Regions from separate parts of the Variovorax sp. P4_B11 genome, predicted to be linked through region 3. Evidence: predicted binding sites of a transcription regulator. Region 3 holds the regulator's gene; each other region holds the start of a gene.
The links. Region 3 encodes sigma-54, which starts transcription at its own class of promoters, with help from an activator protein. Its sites were predicted from a motif close to TGGCANGNAANCTGCTTT; they were not measured.

Region 1 (3,731 bases), on a different contig from region 3:
GTCCTTCTCGAGCTGCTGGGCGACCAGCAGGATCTCCGCCTTCTCCTTGTCATAGCGGGCGGCCTTGTCCTGCCAGGACGGCTTTCGCTCGTCCGAAGCCATGTCTCGGGCGAACTCCGCGAGCGACTGCTTCGTGCTCTTGGCCTGGTAGAAATTCCACTGGTTCGAGGCCTCGGTCTTCTTGATGCCCGCGTTGTTCTTGTAGAGGCCCGCGTTGGCCTGGGTCAGCCCGCCCATGTAAGCGAAGATCGCCCCGACCGTGGCGATGACCGCGGTGCACACCGCGATCTGGCTGGTCATGCTCTTGCGGCTGGTGCCGTCACCGGCGTCCGAATGGTGGGTCTCGTGCGAACCGGCGTGCTCGAGCTCGTGATCGTGCGGGCCATGCACGTGAAAGCCGCTTCCTGACATAGGGGTCTCCGAATCAATTGAATAAATGGGCGCGGCGCAAGTATGCCCAGCCTGAAGCGGGGTCCTGTCAGCCGCGCGAGACCTCGATGCTGTACAGCCCCCAGGGGCACAGCGCGAAGCGCTCCTTGAGCGGCTTGTCCTTGAAGGCCGCGAGCGTGTCGGCTTCGTAGATGGCCCACTGCGGGCCCAGCCCGCCGAGCGCGAGCGGCACGCCGTCCATCTCGGTGGCGACGATCATGCGGAAGCTGCGTGCATCGGCCATGCGCAGCGGCACGACATAGCCGTCCACGGCACGAAGGCCGAGCATCGCATCGCCGGCCACGCCCACCGACTCCAGCACGCTGCTGAGCAACGGGCCGGAAAGCGCATGCATCCTGGCGTCGTACTCGAGCGTCGCCTTGATGCGGACGACCGGCAGGCGGCGCAGGGCTTCGGCGTCGAGCACGTACGCCTTGTCGAACTTGACGCCGTGCTTGGTCATCAACTGATCGAGCGAGGGATCGACCGGACCGCGGTTGGTCTTGCCGACCCCCCCGCTGACGGTCAGCAGACCCGGGCCCTTCGGGACCGGGTCGGCCGCGAGGGCGCGCGTGGCAGGCAGCAGCCCGGCAAGGGTTGCGGTACCGAGAAAGCGTCGTTTGTTCATCGGGCGATTGTGGGGGGATGGGCGCGCCTCAGGCCCGTTTGCGCAGGAACACATGCGTGGCCCGCTCGCCGGCGACGCTCTCCGCGCACGTGTAGCCCAAGGCAGGCAGGTCGAGACCCTGGAAGAGCGGCTCCCCGGCCCCGAGCAGCACGGGCCGCACGGCCAGGTGCAGCTCGTCGATCAGCCCCGCGCTCAGGTACTGCCGCACCGTGGACACGCCGCCGCCGAGGCGAACATCGAGGCCGCCCGCCGCGGCCTTCGCCTGCGCCAGCGCCGCGTGGATGCCTTCGGTGACGAAGCGGAACTCCGTGCCGCCGGCCATCGCGAGCGGCGCGCGCGCATGGTGCGTGAGCACGAACACCGGCGTGTGATACGGCGGCTCGTCGCCCCACCAGCCCTTCCAGCTGTCGTCCGGCCAGGGTCCGCGCACCGGGCCGAACATGTTGCGCCCGAGGATCCACGCGCCGATGCCGTCGAAGCCCTGCTCCGCGATGCGGTTGTCGATGCCGTGCTCGCCATCGGCCTCGCCCTGCATCCGGCGCCACAGGCGGGTGGGAAAGAACCACTCCATCAACTCGGGGCCGCGCAGGCCGAGCGGGTTCTGCAGGTCCTGGCCCGGGCCGGCGCCGTAGCCGTCGAGGGAGATGGCGAAACTCTGGACGCGGAGTCTGGGCATGGGGGTTCCTTGAACTTCAGCAGGCGGAGACCCATTTTCCATTGCCGGCGCCTGGCGCGCCGCACCAATCCGGCGACCCATGCGCCACAACGGCGCGCCGCGCCCTCCCTTGCCGACCGATCGAGCCTGATTCCGAGCCGAAAGCCCTCCGAGCGCCCGGCACGGTTGTTGCTTGACACCTTCCACTGTTCCGCCGGCACCGCTGCCGCGGATTTTTGCAGTGCCTCCGCTAATGACGGCGGGATTCGAGCGAACCGAGAGCGACGACGCTGGCGGTTCGCCTGTTCCAACCCAATTCGCATCCGTTCCACGCGGGGGCCCACTGCAGGCTGTCTTTCCGACAGCCTTTCCTGTGGTCTGCACCCCGTCAGGAGACCGGCTGCGTGCAGGATCCGACATGAAGATCGCAGTGATTGGCCACGGCATGGTGGGCCACAAGTTCCTCGAGCAACTCCACGAGCTCGACCTCGCCGGTGCACAGGTCACCGTGCTGTGCGAGGAGCCGCGCCCGGCCTACGACCGGGTGCACCTGTCCGAATTCTTCGCCGGCAAGACGGCCGAAGACCTGTCGCTGGTCGAACCCGGCTTCTTCGAGCGCAGCGGCTTCACGCTGCGCCTGGCCGCCCGGGCCGTGGCCATCGAGCGGCGCAACAACACCCTCACCACCGCCGACGGCGAGCTGGTGCACTACGACAAGCTGGTGCTGGCCACCGGCTCGTCGCCCTTCGTGCCGGCGGTGCCCGGCCGCGACCGGCCCCACTGCTTCGTCTACCGCACCATCGAGGACCTCGAAGCCATGAAGGCCTGCGGCGCCCGCTCGAAAAGCGGCGTGGTCGTGGGCGGCGGCCTGCTGGGCCTCGAGTGCGCCAAGGCGCTGCGCGACATGGGCCTCGAAACCCACGTCGTCGAATTCGCGCCGCGGCTGATGGCCGTGCAGGTCGACGAAGGCGGCGGGCGGGCGCTGCGCAACAGCATCGAGGCCCTGGGCGTGCACGTGCACACCGGCCGCAACACGGTGGAGATCACCGACGGCGCGGCCGCGCGGCACCGCATGGTGTTCGCCGACGGCACCCACCTCGAGACCGACATGATCGTGTTCTCCGCCGGCATCCGCCCGCGCGACGAACTCGCGCGACAGTGCGTGCTGGCGGTCGGCCCTCGCGGCGGCGTGGCGATCGACAGCCACTGCCGCACCAGCGACCGCGACGTCTATGCGATCGGCGAATGCGCCTCGTGGAACGAACAGACCTTCGGCCTCGTCGCGCCGGGCTACGAGATGGCCCGCGTGGCCGCAAAGCACATCGCCGGGCAGGACGACGCCGCCTTCACCGGCGCCGACATGAGCACCAAGCTCAAGCTGATGGGCGTGGACGTGGCCAGCATCGGCGACGCGCACGGCAAGACGCCGAAGTCGCGCGCCTACCAGTACATCAACGAGCACAAGCAGATCTACAAGAAGATCGTGGTCAGCGAGGACGGCAAGCAGCTGCTGGGCGCGGTGCTGGTCGGCGATGCGGCCGAGTACGGCACCTTGCTGCAGATGGCGCTCAACGGCATCGCGCTGCCGGCCGATCCGGAGTTCCTGATCCTGCCGTCGAGCGACGGCAAGGCCAGGCCCGGGCTCGGCGTCGACTCGCTGCCCGACAGCGCCCAGATCTGCTCGTGCAACAGCGTCACCAAGGGACAGATCTGCGCGGCGGTCGGCGATGGCGCGTGCACCACGGCCGAACTGAAGGCCTGCACCAAGGCCGGCGCCACCTGCGGCGGCTGCGTGCCGCTGGTCACGCAGGTGATGAAGGCCGAGATGGGCAAGCGCGGCCTGGCCGTCAACAACCACCTCTGCGAGCACTTCCCCTACTCGCGCCAGGAGCTGTACCACCTGGTGCGCGTCGGCGAGATCCGCAGCTTCGAGGACCTGCTCGCGAAGCACGGCAAGGGCCTGGGCTGCCACATCTGCAAGCCCACCGCCGCCAGCATCTTCGCGTCGTGCTGGAACGA
Region 2 (3,731 bases), on a different contig from region 3:
GCGACGCCCGCTGCCACGATCTCGCTGATGATGGAGATCGCCCGCGACGAATATTCGCGGGCCCGCAGCGACTTCGCGATGTGCCGGCCCTTGTGCAGGTTCTCGGTGTTCAGCAGCGTGACGAACTCGGGGTTCTTGCGGTAGTAGCCGAGCACGAAGCGGATCACCGCGGTCAGCGACTCGACCGGCCGCGTGGCGTCGAGGTCGATCGCGGCCTCGGCGTCGTCCATGCGCCGGTAGATGCCTTCGAGCACCGCGATGAACAGGCCTTCCTTGCTGCCGAAGTAGTAGTAGATCATGCGGTCGTACGACTTCGCGGCCTTCGAGATCTTCTCGACGCTGCCGCCGTCGTAGCCGTACTTCGCGAACACCTTGGTGGCTGCGCGCAGGATGCTCTCGCGCGTGGCCTGCGCTGCGGCTTCGCGCACGCCGGTGCGGCGTGTCGCAGGCTTGGGCGCGCCTTTGCGCGGGGCTGCCTTGGACTCGGCCATCTCGGCGCGCCGGCTACTTCTCGGCGAAGGCGCGTTCGACGACGTAGTCGCCGGGCGTCGATGTGTTGCCTTCCTTGAAGCCGCGGGCCTCGAGGATGTGCTTGAGGTCGACCAGCAGGCCCGGGCTGCCGCACAGCATCACGCGGTCCTCGGCGGCATTGAGCGGCGGCAGGCCGAGGTCGTCGGTGAGCTTGTTGGTCTCGATCAGGTCGGTGATCCGGCCCATGTTGCGGAACTCCTCGCGCGTCACGGTCGGGTAGTAGAGCAGTTGCTTCTCGATCATCTCGCCGAGGATCTCGTGCTTGGGCAGGTGGTCGGTGACCAGGTCGTGGTAGGCCAGCTCGTCGACCTGGCGCACCCCGTGCACCAGGATGACCTTCTCGTACTTCTCGTAGGTCTCGGGGTCGCGGATGATGCTCATGAACGGCGCCAGCCCGGTGCCGGTGCCGAACAGGTAGAGCCGCTTGCCCGGCAGCGTGTAGTCGATCAGCAGCGTGCCGGTCGGCTTGCGCCCGACGATGACGGTGTCGCCGACCTGGATGTGCTGCAGCTTGGAGGTCAGCGGGCCTTCCTCGACCTTGATGCTGAGGAACTCCAGGTGCTCTTCATAGTTGGGGCTGACGATGCTGTAGGCCCGCAGCAGGGGCTTGTTGTTGACCTTCAGGCCGATCATCGTGAAGTGGCCGTTCGAGAAACGCAGGGCCGGATCGCGCGTGGTGGTGAAGGTGAACAGGCGGTCGGTCCAGTGGTGGACGCTCAGCACACGTTCTTCGCTGAATGCACTCATAAGGGTCAGGAATGGTTATGAACGAAAAAGGGATGCACCAATTGTCGGCGATGCAGGAGAAAACACCATTGCAAGCATCGGGCCCGTTTGCTACATTGATCTCGAAAATGTAGTGTTCACCACATGAAGGTGTAGTGGATGCTACACAAACGTCAGTTCCAGCACAAGTGAAGGTGCAAGCGGGTTTCCGGCACAGATGTTGCACTCCCGCTGGCCTCATCCCAAGAAATTGCCACGAGGTTCCCCGCGATGACCGAACACACCAAGACAGACGGACTGCCCGGCATGGACATGCCGGTGCTGCCCGAGGCGACCGGCCGGGCGCCGCTGCGCAACGAGCGCATGAATGCCGCCAAGGTCGAGTGCAATGCCTGCCCCGTGCTGTGCCAGATCTCCGAGGGCCGCACCGGCGCCTGCGACCGCTACGCCAACCGCGCCGGCGTGCTGGTCCGGGTCGACCCGGTGGTGCTGCTGCGGCGCGAACTGGCCAGCGAGTCGCCCGCGCTGGTGCCCTTCGCCCGCGTCGGCAACGAGATCGACGAGGCCGGGCGCACCGAGCCGCCGGTGGCCGATGCCGACTGGACCGGCGATCTCCTTCACGCCGACGAGGTCTTCGTGACCGGCGTGGGCTCGTCCACTACCTACCCCGACTACAAGCCCGCGCCCTTCATCGTGGCCTCGAAGGCGCAGGGCGTCGACATGGTGACGGTGGTCACCGAGGGCATCTTCAGCTACTGCAGCTTCAAGGTGAAGATCGACACCGACCGCTTCCTGGGCGCCGAGCAGGCCAACGTGCGCTACAAGGGCGAGGTCGTGGGCCACGTCACCACGGCCGAGTACGGCTCGCAGATGCTGTCGCTGGGCGGCGTGCACCACCTCACGGGCGGCAGCAAGAAGGAAGGCCGCATGACCTGCGAGCTGATGCAGCTGCTGGGCAACAAGCAGGCGGTCGAATGCGTGATCGACGGCGGCGCCAGCATGGTCATCCAGGCCGGCCGCGCACCGATCGTCAACGGCGTCGAAGAAAAGCGCATGCGCGTGGGCTGCGGCTCGGCGGCCGTGGGCATCTTCGCGCGCCAGCTGTTCGGCCATGCCGACGAGGTGGTGGTGGTCGACGACCACATCACCGGCGTGCTGACCGAGCACCAGGCCGGGCGCTGCCTCGACATGCCGCCCTCGGGCATCCAGATGCGCGGGCGCAAGTCGACGCCCGGGCGCTATTTCCAGGTCGCCAATCCGGGCGACGGATGGGGCGGCACCGACATCGCCGACCCGCTGTCGATCATCGAGGGCTGGGAGGAGGGCGTGGCGCGGCCGGGCCTGCGCCTGCTCATGACCTCCACCACCGGCGAGCATGCCCAGTGGTATGTGCTCGACGAGCAGTTGCAGCCGGTCGAGCAGCCGATGCCCGCCGACGTGCGCCGCATCGTCGATCGCATCGGCGAGAACTGCGAGCCTTCGCTGTGCACCGTGCTGTTCCTCGGCGGCGCCGGCGGTTCCTTGCGCGCCGGCGTCACCGAGAACCCGGTGCTGCTCACGCGGGCCATCAAGCGTGCGCTGGTCAACGTCACCTGCGGCGGTGCGCCGGCCTATGTGTGGCCGGGCGGCGGCATCACCGTGATGGTCGACGTGCTGCGCATGCCCGACAACAGCTTCGGCACGGTGCCGACCCCGGCCATCGTGGCGCCGATCGAATTCAGCATGCGCCGCGAGGACTATGCCGCGCTCGGCGGCCACATGGAGCACGTGTTCACGCTCGAGCAGGCGCTGGCGCGCGGCGCCTGGCAGGACGACGGTGCGCCGCTGTCGCGCCAGTGGCGGCGCATGGATGCGGCCAATCCCTGGCCGCTCGGCCAGCCGCCGATGCTGGGCTAGGACTAGGACTGGGACATGTCTGCACAACGCACCGCGCTCGACGGCGGCCGCTGGCATTTGAACCACGGCCCGATCGACATCATTGCCGAAGCCCACGGCAATGACGTCGAGGTCGCGGTCGCGCACGAGCATGCCTGGCGGCGCTTCGCCGTGCTGCTCGATGAACTGGTGGCCGAACTGCCCCTGCTGCGTCGCCCGGTGGGTACCGACTGTCCCGTGAAGGGCCCGGTCGCCCGCCGCATGTGGGAAGCCTGCGCACCGTTCCGTGCCGGCTTCATCACGCCGATGGCGGCGGTCGCCGGCGCGGTGGCGCAGGAACTCATCGCCTGCTTCCACCGCCCGGGCATCGAGCGCGCCTGGATCAACAACGGCGGCGATATCGCGCTGCACCTGGCGCCCGGGCAGACGGCGCGCATCGGTCTGTTCGCCGACCTCGCGCGCTTCGACCTGCGCGACTGCGGCCCCATCACCACCGATGGCCAGTTCGAGCTGCGTGCCGAGCATCCGGCGCGCGGCGTCGCCACCAGCGGCTGGCGCGGCCGGAGCTTCTCGCTCGGCATCGCCGACAGCGTGACGGT
Region 3 (3,731 bases):
GAGCTCAGCTCGTGGATCTCGACGCCGAGGCGCAGCATGTCGGGCCGGTAGCGCCGGTAGCCGGTGTGGACCAGCGGCTCGTCGGTGGCCGCGAGCGAATTGGTGACGACGCTGATCCGGACCCCGCGGCCGCGGACCTCGCGCATCACCTCGAGCCCGGCCTTGCCCGGGATCAGGTAGGGCGACACCAGCGTGACTTCGGAACGCGAGCGCCGCATCTGCTCGATCACGTTGTAGCGCACGCTGTCGACATCGAGCAGCGGCACGCCGCCATAGGACGCGGTCTTGCCGACTACGCGGTCGGGCGCGTCGGCATAGGCCTCGGCCAGGGTCCAGATCAGGTCGAGCCGGGCGCCGTCCTTCAGCTCCGGCCCCAGCGGCGCGTAGCCCAGGACGTCGTTCGGCGCCGGCGGCCGCGGCGCCGGGGTGTTGGCGGGGCCGGTGGCCTGCTCGAAGCGCCGCTGCAGTTCCTCGGGCGTCAGCGAGGAAGCGACCACGGTGCCGATCGGCCGCACGTAGGGGCTGTTCCAGTAGAGATCGAAGAGGCTGCCCAGGCGCTTCGCCAGCGCACCGGCGACGAAGGTGTCGATGTCCAGGAAGTTCGCGCCCGCGGCCTGCGCGAAATATTGGCTGCCGATGTTGCGCCCGCCCGCCACCGCCATCGTGCCGTCGGCGATGAAGAGCTTGTTGTGCATCCGGCGGTTCACGCGGTCGAAGTCGAACAGCGAACGCGAGAAGCGCTGCACCATGCTGCCGCGCCCGGCCGGGAACGGATTGAACAGGCGCAGCTCGAGGTTCGGCGTCGCGGCCAGCGCCAGCAGCAGCTCGTCCTCGCCGGAGGTGTAGAGGTCGTCCATCAAGAGCCGCACGCGCACGCCGCGCAGCGCCGCGTCGCGCAGGCTGCGCAGGAAGTAGCGGCCGGTCTCGTCGTTCTCGATCTGGTAGTACTGGACGTCCAGCGTGCGCTCGGCGCGGCGCGCCAGCTGCAAGCGCGTGTCGAGCGCGAAGTCGCCGCCGGGCATCAGCCGGAAGCCGCTCAGGTCGGGATCGGGCGCGGAGGCCTTGGCGATCCGCCCCAGCGTGGTGGCCGTGGAGGCCGCGATCGCGCTCGATGGCTGGCGCTCGAAATCGGCCGGCAGCATGGCGCAGCCGCCGGCCAGCACGGTCGCCGCCACGAGTGCCGCGCCGAGCCACCCGCGCACCCTCAGGCCCCGGCCGAGAGGCATCGCTAGAGTGCCTTGCGCAGATTGGCCGGCGCGATGCGCAGGGCCTCGCGGTATTTCGCCACCGTGCGGCGCGCGCATTCGATCCCCTGCTCCTTGAGCATCTCGGAGATCTGGCTGTCCGACAGCGGCTTCTTGAGATCCTCGGCGCTGACGAACTGCTTGATCAGCGCCCGCACCGCGGTGCTCGACGCGTTGCCGCCGGTCTCGGTGCCCAGCGCCGAGCCGAAGAAGTACTTGAGCTCGACCGTGCCGTAGGGCGTCGCCATGTACTTGGCGGTGGTCACGCGGCTGATGGTCGACTCGTGCAGGCCGAGCTCGTCGGCGATCTCGCGCAGCACCAGCGGCCGCATCGCCAGCTCGCCGTGCACGAAGAAGCTCTTCTGCCGCTCGACGATCGCGTTCGACACCCGCAGGATGGTGTCGAAGCGCTGCTGGATGTTCTTGATGAACCAGCGCGCCTCCTGCAGCCGCTGCGACAGCGCCTGGCTGCCTTCGCCCTTGTGCTGCTTGAGCGCACCGGCGTAGATGTCGTGCACGCGCAGCCGCGGCATGACCTCGGGGTTCAACATGACGCGGAACTTGGTGTGGGTGCCGTTGCCGATGCGCGTGACGATCACGTCGGGGATCACGACGTTGCGTTCGACGTCGACGAAGCGGCGGCCGGGCTTGGGCTCGAGCCTGGCGATCAGCTGCAGGGCCGCGCGAACCTCTTCCTCGTTGCTGCGCGTGAGGGTCGCGAGACGCTTGAAGTCGCGCCGCGCCAGCAGCTCCATCGGCTGCTTGCAGATCGCAATGGCCGTCTCGCGCACCTGCGCCTCGTCGGCGCTCTCGCCGGGATGCGCCAGCGCGCGCAGCTGGATCGTCAGGCACTCGCCGAGGTTGCGGGCGCCGACACCGACCGGCTCCAGGCTCTGCAGCAGGCCAAGCGCGACCTGGAAGTGGTGCACTAGGTCGTCGAACTGGTCGTTGTCGTCGCCGGCCAGGCCCGAAGCCAGGGCCGGCAGCGAATCCTCGAGGTAGCCGTCGTCGTTGAGCGACTCGATCAGGAAGCGCAGCGCGGCGCAATCGGTCTCGCTGAGCCGCAGGCCCAGCGCCTGCCGGTGCAGGAAGGATTGCAGCGACTCCTGGCTGCGCGCCAGCTCGGTGGCGTCGGTGCGCTCGTCGTCGCCCAGGTTGTTGGTGCGCGCCGGGGCGTCGCCGCCCCATTCGCTGTCGTCGGGCGCCAGGTCGACCGTGCCGTCGCCTTCCCAGTCGGGCTCGGCGTCGACGGCGTCGGCGGTGGCCGTCTCGGTTTCGGACGCGGCGACCGCGACTTCGGCCGGCGCCGATGGGCCCGGCGCGAAATCGCCCTCGACTTCGGCCTGCCGATCCTCGTCGCGCACCGGCGCATCCGCCGATTCCAGGCCGAATTCCTCGCGCGCCGCCTCCTCGGCAGTGCGCTCGAGGAACGGGTTGTCGTCGAGCATCTGTTCGACTTCCTGGCTCAGCTCGAGCGTGGACAGTTGCAGCAGCCGGATCGACTGCTGCAGCTGCGGCGTGAGCGCCAGGTGCTGGGAGACGCGAAGCGAAAGCCCCTGCTTCATCGAGATTGGGCTCCTACATCCGGAAGTGTTCGCCCAGGTACACGCGCCGTACCTCGGCGTTGTCGACGATCTCCGAAGGCGTGCCTTGTGCCAGCACGTGCCCGTCGCTGATGATGAACGCGTGATCGCAGATGCCCAGCGTTTCACGCACGTTGTGGTCGGTGATGAGCACGCCGATGCCGCGCTCCTTCAGGAAGTTGATGATCCGCTGGATCTCGATCACGGCGATCGGGTCGATGCCCGCGAAGGGTTCGTCCAGCAGGATGAAGCGCGGCTGGGTCGCCAGCGCCCGCGCGATCTCGACCCGGCGGCGCTCGCCGCCGGACAGCGACAGCGCCGGCGAATCGCGCAGGTGGTCGACCCGCAGGTCGGCCAGCAGTTCGGCGAGACGCTCTTCCATGCGCGCCTTGCCGAGCGACACCATGCGGCCCTGCTCGTCGGGCTCGCTCTGCAGTTCGAGCACGGCGCGCACGTTTTCCTCGACCGTCAGCTTGCGGAAGATCGAGGCCTCCTGCGGCAGATAGCTCAGGCCCATGCGCGCGCGGCGATGGATCGGCATGTGGGCGATCGGCTCGCCGTCGATCATGATGTCGCCGGCGTCGGCCCGCACCAGCCCGACGATCATGTAGAAGGAGGTGGTCTTGCCGGCGCCGTTGGGGCCCAGCAGGCCGACCACTTCGCCCTTCTGCACGGCCAGCGACACGTCCTTGACGACCTTGCGGCTGCCATAGCTCTTTTGCAGGCTGCGCGCCTCCAGCCGGCTGCCCGGCTGGCCGTCGCTGGCACTGATCCCGGCTGCTTCGATCACTTCTTGAAGTCTCCGCCCAGCGTGGTGGTGGAACGCAGGCTGTTGCCCGGCGCCGGCGTGGCGGCGGGCTTGGCGGCGCCGGCCGCCGGCGCCGCGGCCGGCACGGTCGCCGGC

Region 1: a site for sigma-54 is predicted at 1,891-1,908, ahead of nirB (nitrite reductase large subunit NirB). Genes of this name have one in related genera too.
Region 2: a site for sigma-54 is predicted at 1,467-1,484, ahead of AC1DYD_RS02245 (6-hydroxynicotinate reductase). Genes of this name have one in related genera too.

The regions. Positions count from the first base shown of each region.
Region 1 covers NZ_JBFUHO010000011.1:86,713-90,443, reverse strand. The annotation lists gene AC1DYD_RS13150 (DUF4337 domain-containing protein) at 1-411, opposite strand, end outside; gene AC1DYD_RS13145 (putative pterin-binding protein) at 479-1,057, opposite strand; gene AC1DYD_RS13140 (dihydrofolate reductase family protein) at 1,086-1,733, opposite strand; gene nirB (nitrite reductase large subunit NirB) at 2,131-3,731, shown strand, end outside.
Region 2 covers NZ_JBFUHO010000002.1:17,486-21,216, reverse strand. The annotation lists gene AC1DYD_RS02255 (TetR/AcrR family transcriptional regulator) at 1-491, opposite strand, end outside; gene AC1DYD_RS02250 (ferredoxin--NADP reductase) at 505-1,278, opposite strand; gene AC1DYD_RS02245 (6-hydroxynicotinate reductase) at 1,528-3,153, shown strand; gene AC1DYD_RS02240 (UPF0280 family protein) at 3,169-3,731, shown strand, end outside.
Region 3 covers NZ_JBFUHO010000010.1:80,689-84,419, forward strand. The annotation lists gene AC1DYD_RS12400 (phospholipase D family protein) at 1-1,226, opposite strand, end outside; gene AC1DYD_RS12405 (RNA polymerase factor sigma-54) at 1,229-2,809, opposite strand; gene lptB (LPS export ABC transporter ATP-binding protein) at 2,823-3,617, opposite strand; gene lptA (lipopolysaccharide transport periplasmic protein LptA) at 3,614-3,731, opposite strand, start outside.